One region of the Lysinibacillus sp. FSL L8-0312 genome, then DNA from elsewhere that is predicted to be linked to it. Evidence: a T-box and tRNA genes for the amino acid it is inferred to sense, from the RefSeq annotation. Region 1 holds a T-box; the other holds one or more tRNA genes.

What was found. The T-box of region 1 lies ahead of tyrS (tyrosine--tRNA ligase). A T-box ahead of a tRNA ligase gene usually reads a tRNA of that ligase, here a tRNA-Tyr.
Region 2: it encodes a tRNA-Tyr, which carries the amino acid that the T-box ahead of tyrS (tyrosine--tRNA ligase) is inferred to sense. The anticodon was not compared.

What each region holds. Positions count from the first base shown of each region.
Region 1 is NZ_JBBOOV010000001.1:2,037,962-2,041,821, forward strand. Features, by position in the region: gene tyrS (tyrosine--tRNA ligase) at 1-1,118, opposite strand, end outside; T-box leader at 1,203-1,411, opposite strand; gene MHI22_RS10245 (transglycosylase domain-containing protein) at 1,514-3,860, shown strand, end outside.
Region 2 is NZ_JBBOOV010000001.1:2,988,783-2,992,642, reverse strand. Features, by position in the region: gene mbcS (acyl-CoA synthetase MbcS) at 1-1,505, opposite strand, end outside; tRNA gene MHI22_RS15115 (tRNA-Asn) at 1,775-1,851, shown strand; tRNA gene MHI22_RS15110 (tRNA-Glu) at 1,965-2,039, shown strand; tRNA gene MHI22_RS15105 (tRNA-Val) at 2,096-2,171, shown strand; tRNA gene MHI22_RS15100 (tRNA-Tyr) at 2,187-2,270, shown strand; tRNA gene MHI22_RS15095 (tRNA-Gln) at 2,285-2,359, shown strand; tRNA gene MHI22_RS15090 (tRNA-Lys) at 2,374-2,446, shown strand; gene rocF (arginase) at 2,632-3,537, shown strand; gene sigW (RNA polymerase sigma factor SigW) at 3,671-3,860, shown strand, end outside.

The sequences.
Region 1 (3,860 bases):
GCTTGACGTTTTGAGGATGAGATCCCTGCTTCCACAAGAAGGTCTACAATATTTTTGGCCTCTTTAGCCATTTCAATAGAAGGAACATCTTTAAATGCATCCTTCATTTCTTCAGCTGAAAGTGCTTTTAAATCCCCTGAGAATAAAGCTGCTGTAATACGAATGGCTTGCTCTAATGCCTCTTGACCATGAATTAAACGAGTCATTTCTTCTGCAAGTGCTTTTTGAGCCTTACGTAAATGTGGTTCTTCTTCTACAGAGACTGCTAATGCTTCAATTTCTTCACGAGAAAGGAACGTAAAGATTTTTAAGTATTTGATCACATCTGCATCAGCAGCATTGATCCAGAATTGGTAGAACTCATATGGAGATGTTTTCTTACTATCTAACCATACAGCACCACCTGCTGTTTTACCGAATTTTGTGCCGTCTGCTTTCGTTACTAAAGGAATCGTAATCCCGAATGCTTTCGTTTCTTCCTCATGTGTTTTACGAATAACTTCTAAGCCTGTTGTAATATTACCCCATTGGTCAGAGCCACCTACTTGTATACGACAATTGTAGTGATTGTATAAATGATTGTAATCAATACCTTGGATTAACGTGTATGCAAACTCTGTAAACGAAATCCCTGTGTCTAGACGAGAAGCAATCGTATCCTTTGCTAACATGTAGTTTACGTTAATTAATTTACCGTAATCACGTAAAAATTCAATTGTATTGATATTGCCAATCCAGTCGCGGTTGTTCACAAGCTGTGCACCGTTGCCATCTTCTGCAAAATCAAAAATACGTTCTAATTGGCTACGGATTCCTTGGACATTTTTATCGATTTGCTCTACTGTTTGTAATTGGCGCTCTTCTGAACGACCAGATGGATCACCTATCATCCCTGTTGCACCACCAACAAGTAAAATTGGACGGTGACCAGCTTTTTGGAATCGACGAAGTGTTAACAATGGAACAATATGTCCTATATGCATGGAGTCTGCTGTTGGATCGACACCACAGTATAAAGATACCGATTGATTATCTAATAATTTTGCCATACCTTCCGCATCTGTTTGTTGGTATAGCAAACCACGCCATTCTAAATCTTGTAATAATTCGTTTGTCATATTAATTCCTCCTAAAAATGGTTGAAATGCGTTACGTGTATGGGCTTATTTAAATAAAAAAGTCCCTACACGCAAATAATTGCATGCAGGGACGTTAAGTTACAAACTAACGCGGTACCACCCGGCTTGAAGATGTCATCCATCTTCCACTTCATTCAACCGCCTTTATCGCAGGCGCGCACGTCTAAGCTCCAAGCACGTAATTCGTCTCTACACTATGACCAGTTTTCACCAACCACTGGCTCTCTAAACAGGGAATATAGATACTACTGCAAACTTTTCATCACTAGAAAACTATAAACATAATTCTATACGAATCTATTTCAAAGTCAATAACTATGTTCGAGCTAAAACATTATGTGCTATAATAGACAAGATTTTAGGAGGTCGATACATTGAAAGATTGGATTGAAAAAATCAATGCGAAGATCGATGAATTACTTGAACAAAAATGGATGAAGAAATTACGTATTTCAGGTAGTGTTACCTGGAACTTATTTTTACTATTTTTAGTCTTTGCATTGGTGGGCACTGTATTTGTCGGATCAGTTGGAGCTGGGTATTTCGCTTCTCTCGTAAAAGAAGAGCCATTACGCTCAAAAGAAGAGTTGCGCAATCAAATTTTTAGTTATGAAGAAACCAGTGAAATTTATTTTGCCAACGATATTTATATTGGGAAGTTACGGACAGATTTGGATCGCCGTGAAACATCACTTAGCAATGTAGCACCAGATGTTGTGAATGCTGTTCTAGCAACAGAAGACGAATATTTCCGCGATCATAACGGCATAGTACCAAAGGCGGTTGTTCGTGGTTTATTACAAGATGTCACTAACTCTGCTACGCAAACAGGTGGATCTACCCTTACTCAACAGCTTATTAAAAACCAAGTACTAACAAACGAAGTATCCTATGAACGTAAAGCTAAGGAAATCTTACTGGCAATGCGTTTAGAACATTTTATGACGAAGGAAGAAATATTAGAGGCTTACTTAAATATTATTCCGTACGGTCGTAACTCTTCAGGTCGAAATATTGCTGGTGTTGAAACAGCCGCTGAAGGGATTTTTGGTGTGAAAGCTAAAGAATTATCTCTTCCACAAGCTGCTTACATAGCTGGTATTCCACAGGCACCATTTGCCTACACACCTTTTACGAATACAGGTGAACTGAAAAGTGAAGAAGCTTTAAAGCCGGGTATTGATCGTATGAAAACGGTACTATATCGTATGAAAGAAGCTGGTTATATTGACGACGCGCAATACAAAGAAGCTTTAGATTATGATATAGCGGCAGATTTCCGCGGACCAGAAATGCGTGCGGAGGATCGTTACCCATGGCTAACATATGAGCTTGAAGCTCGTGCAAAAGAAATTATTGCAGAGAAACTAGCAAAAGAAGATGGGGTTGACCCAGAACGATTAAAAGCAGAAAAAAAACTAAAGGATAAATACACAATTTTAGCAGATCGTGATGTTCGTTCAAAGGGCTATCGTATTTACTCAACCATTAATAAAGATATGTATGATTCCATGCAAAAGGCCGCGAAGGACTTCCAGTATTACGGTCATACGTATACTGGTAAAGGAAAAGATCCTGTCACTGGTGAAGAAATAGATATTGAGATGCCTGTACAAGTGGGCAGTATTTTAATAGAAAATACTACAGGGAAAATTTTAAGCTTTGTCGGTGGTCGAGACTTTAAAACAACACAAGTAAACCACGCTACACAGGCTTTTCGCTCTAACGGTTCTACTATGAAACCATTACTTGTTTACGCTCCTGCTATAGAATATGGGGTAATCGGTGCAGGTAGCCCACTCGTTGATGTGAAATTCTCGATTGGTTCCTGGAGTCCAAGTAACTATATTACGAGTGATGAACGAGGTCTTATTCCAGCTCGTGAGGCATTAGCAGACTCTCAAAATATTTCAGCGCTCCGTTTATATAATGACATTATTAATAGACGCCCTGCTGATTTATTAGTAAAAATGGGATTCACAAAATTACATCCTGATGATTTTACAAACTTAGCAACGGGTATCGGTGCTTTAAGTGAAGGGACTACTGTTGAAGAAAACACAAATGCCTTTGCAACTTTTGCAAATGGTGGACAATTCATTGATGCTTATATGATTGATCGAATTGAAGACCAAGAAGGAAATATTGTTTATCAACATGAAGTGGAACCTGTCCAAGTGTTCAGTCCCGAAACATCTTATATCGTGACAGATATGTTACGTGATGTTCTAACGAAGGGAACAGGGACAATGGCACGAAATACGTTAAAATTCTCTTCTGATTTCGCTGCAAAAACAGGGACTTCTCAAGAGTATAAAGATGTTTGGTTAGTTGGCTATAATCCAAATGTATCCCTTGGTGTTTGGATGGGGTACGATCAGCCTCGTACACTTTATGCATTTAACAATACGTATTTACAGCCAAGTGTTCGTGTCAATAAGCTATGGGGCACTTTAATGAATGCTGTTTATGATGCAGACCCTCAATTAATTGATCCGCCGACAAGCTTTAAGGCGCCTAAAAATGTTGTGACTGCTTCATTCTGTGGTATTTCAGGTATGGCACCTTCTGCCGCTTGTGCAAACGCAGGTCTTGTACGTTCAGATTTATTTAATGCGAAAGTATTTTTACCGTCACAGCCTGATGATAGCTTAGCATCTTCAAGTGTTGTAACGATTAAAGGAAAAACCTATAATGCTCTGCCAAATACACCAGCAGAAT
Region 2 (3,860 bases), 950 kb from region 1:
ACAATACTACGAGGGTATTTATACGGTGCTGTTAACGCCTTTACATGCTCTTGTAACTCCTTTGTTAACTCGACTTCATCTCGCTCTTTGAAGCTCTCTCGTAAGATAACAAAGGCCTTCACAATATGGCCTCTAATTTCATCTGGTGCAGCAACAACTGCACATTCTTGTACAGCTTCATGTTTGTTTAATGCATCTTCAACTTCGAATGGACCAATCGTATAACCAGAAGATATAATAATGTCATCTCCACGACCTTCAAACCAGAAATACCCATCTTCATCACATTTAGCTTGATCGCCCGTAATATACCAATCACCGCGAAATGCAGCTTGCGTTCGTTCTGGCTCTTTGTAATACTCCTTAAATAGAGCTGGTGAGGATTTGTGGATGGCAATATCGCCAACCTCTCCTACAGGTGCTTCATTTCCTTCATTGTCGATAATACGTACAATATTACCTGGAGTTGGAACACCCATGGATCCAGGGCGTAATTCAGTGTTTTCGAGTGTACCAATTAATAATGTATTCTCTGTCTGTCCATAGCCATCACGTACTTTTAGCCTGAAACGATTCATAAATGTTTCAATGACTGGGCGATTTAACGGTTCACCAGCAGAGACTGCACTACGGAGGGATGAAAGATTATAGTCTTGCAAATTATCAATTTTCGCCATAATACGATATTCAGTTGGTGTGCAGCAAAGGACATTTATTTTTTCATCTTGTATGAGCTGAAGGTACGTTTTTGCATCGAATCCACCATGATAAACAAATGCAGTAGCACCGAGCATGATTGTAGATAAGAAAGGGCTCCAAATCCATTTTTGCCAGCCAGGAGCTGCTGTAGCCCATACTAAGTCGCCTTCACGTACGCAGAGCCATTTTGAAGCAGCTGTTCGAATATGCGCATATCCCCAGCCATGTGAATGTACTACACCTTTAGGTTTCCCAGTTGTCCCAGATGTATAGGAAAGGAACGCCATGTCATCACGTTTAGTAGCTACTGCTGTAAATGTAGTTGGCTGTGTGCTTGCCAGTACATCTAAAGAAGCCCAATCGCCTTTTGCAGTACCAATAACTAATTTGTTCTTTAATGTGTCTACAGTAGAAGAAATTTGGTCAACCTCACCTGTAAATGCTTCATAGGCAATAACTGCACTAGCAGAAGAGTGCTCCATGCGATATTCTAAGTCACTTGCACGTAGCATTTCTGAACATGAAATAGGCACGATGCCAGCCTTTAAACAGCCAAGAAAAACAAAATAGGCTTCTGGTAGGCGAGGAATAATAACTAGAACGCGATCTCCCTTTCGAAGTCCTGTCTCTGTAAAAGCATTTGCGTATTGATTCATTTTTTGGACAAGCTCTACATAGGAAACTGTTCGTCTCTCTTGTTGCGTATTTAACCAGCGTATTGCTTGGCGATCACTATCTTGTGAAAACTTTTCTAATTCCTCTGTGATATTATAAAATTCAGGTGCAATTAAATCATTTGTTACCATCCGAATATTCCTCCCCCAGGAAATTTGATAGAAAATTCTTAAAACTATTTTTATTTTAACAATTGCAATAATATACAGCAAGAATATTTAGCACGCAAAATAGAAATATTAGATTTAATAGAGAACTATTATGCTTTTGGATTAATTTTTAAACCTACTTCGACAAAAAATATAAAAATTTTCATAAAATATGTTGCATAATTTATAATGCTTGCTATAATAATAAATGTACTTAAGAGGTTGTTTAAACCCGAAGTGAATAGTATCGTTCCGAAGTAGCTCAGTTGGTAGTAGCACCTGACTGTTAATCAGGTTGTCGCAGGTTCGAGTCCTGCCTTCGGAGCCATTTTTTTGCCCATTTTTAAGAAGCTGTTATACATAAAAAAAGTTATAAAAAAGTATTGCAACTATTAAGAAATGATGTTATTATAAATCTTGTCTTGTTTGAGACGTGATACTGGCCCCTTGGTCAAGTGGTTAAGACACCGCCCTTTCACGGCGGTAACACGGGTTCGAATCCCGTAGGGGTCACCATTTAAAACATAGGCTTTATAAAGAAAAATAAACTGTGATATAACACCTGTTTCTATGGAGGATTAGCTCAGCTGGGAGAGCATCTGCCTTACAAGCAGAGGGTCGGCGGTTCGAGCCCGTCATCCTCCACCATTATTGTGTTATTTCGGAGGGGTAGCGAAGTGGCTAAACGCGGCGGACTGTAAATCCGCTCCTTAGGGTTCGGCGGTTCGAATCCGTCCCCCTCCACCAGTTTTATAAATGATTGGGGTATAGCCAAGCGGTAAGGCAACGGATTTTGATTCCGTCATGCCTAGGTTCGAATCCTAGTACCCCAGCCATTTTTCTTTTTTACGAGCCATTAGCTCAGTTGGTAGAGCATCTGACTTTTAATCAGAGGGTCGAAGGTTCGAGTCCTTCATGGCTCACTTTTTTAGAATAAAGTATATTCAAAAGTGTTATAATAACTATAGATAACTAATCTCTTACTGAAAACAGTAGGAGATTTTTTTATGTTATCAAAAATTGAATAAATATGCAATTTTTTGTCTAGTTGAGCCAAGTGGTATCTAGGCTTTACAATAATATTATAACTTTTAGGGGGTATAAAAACATGAATAAACTTAATATTTCTATTATTGGAGTACCAACAGATTATGGACAAACACGTCGTGGTGTAGATATGGGGCCAAGTGCAATTCGCTATGCAGGCGTTGTGGAACGTTTGGAGGCTATTGGACATGAAGTACAAGACCAAGGGGATATTCGTGTCAGTCAAAAACTTGCAGACGCACCTGTCGATGAGAAATTACTGAATTTAGAGGAAGTTGTAGATGTTAGCACGGCTTTAGCTAATAGCGTGCATGAAGTAATAGAACAAAATAAGTTCCCACTTGTATTTGGCGGAGACCATAGTATTGCTATTGGCACACTAGCTGGATTAGGTGAGCATTATAAAAATCTTGGCGTTATTTGGTATGATGCTCATGCAGATTTAAATACACCTGAAACAACACCATCTGGCAACATCCATGGGATGCCATTAGCAGTTAGTATTGGACTAGGTCATGAGCGATTAGTGCAAATTCGTAATTATGCACCGAAAATTAAACCAGAGAACGTTATTATTATCGGAGCTCGTTCAGTAGATCCTGGTGAGCGTGAGTTAATTCGTCAACAAGGGATTAAAGTATATACAATGCACGAGATTGATCGACTTGGTATGACGCGTGTCATGGAAGATGCACTTGCTTACTTGAAAGAACGTAATGTTGATGGATTACATCTATCACTTGATTTAGATGGCTTAGATCCGCTTTACACGCCAGGAGTTGGTACACCCGTTCCTGGAGGAATTACGTATCGAGAAAGTCATTTAGCAATGGAAATGTTACAAGAATCAGGGATGCTAACATCAGCAGAGTTTGTAGAAGTAAACCCAATTTTAGATGAGAAGAATACAACAGCAAATGTGGCTGTTGCATTAATGGGATCTTTATTCGGAGAGACACTAGTTTAAAGAAAATTTGACAAAAAATTGCCTGTTGCCACATTGCATAAAAATCTTTTGTTATAATTGAATTAAAACGAAACTTTTCTTATCGATGGGTCGTATAGTATAAGACAGTTGTAAAGGTGGAGAAGTCAACACAATGGATGCGTTAGTAAACAAGAGAATAAAACAAGTGCTTAAAGGCGATCAAAACGCATTTGCCGATATTGTGAGTCTCTATCAGCACAAACTGTACCAAGTATGCTATCGAATGTTAGGCAACAAACAAGAGTCTGAAGACATTGCTCAAGAAGCTTTTGTGCGTGCTTATATGAATTTGCATACTTTTG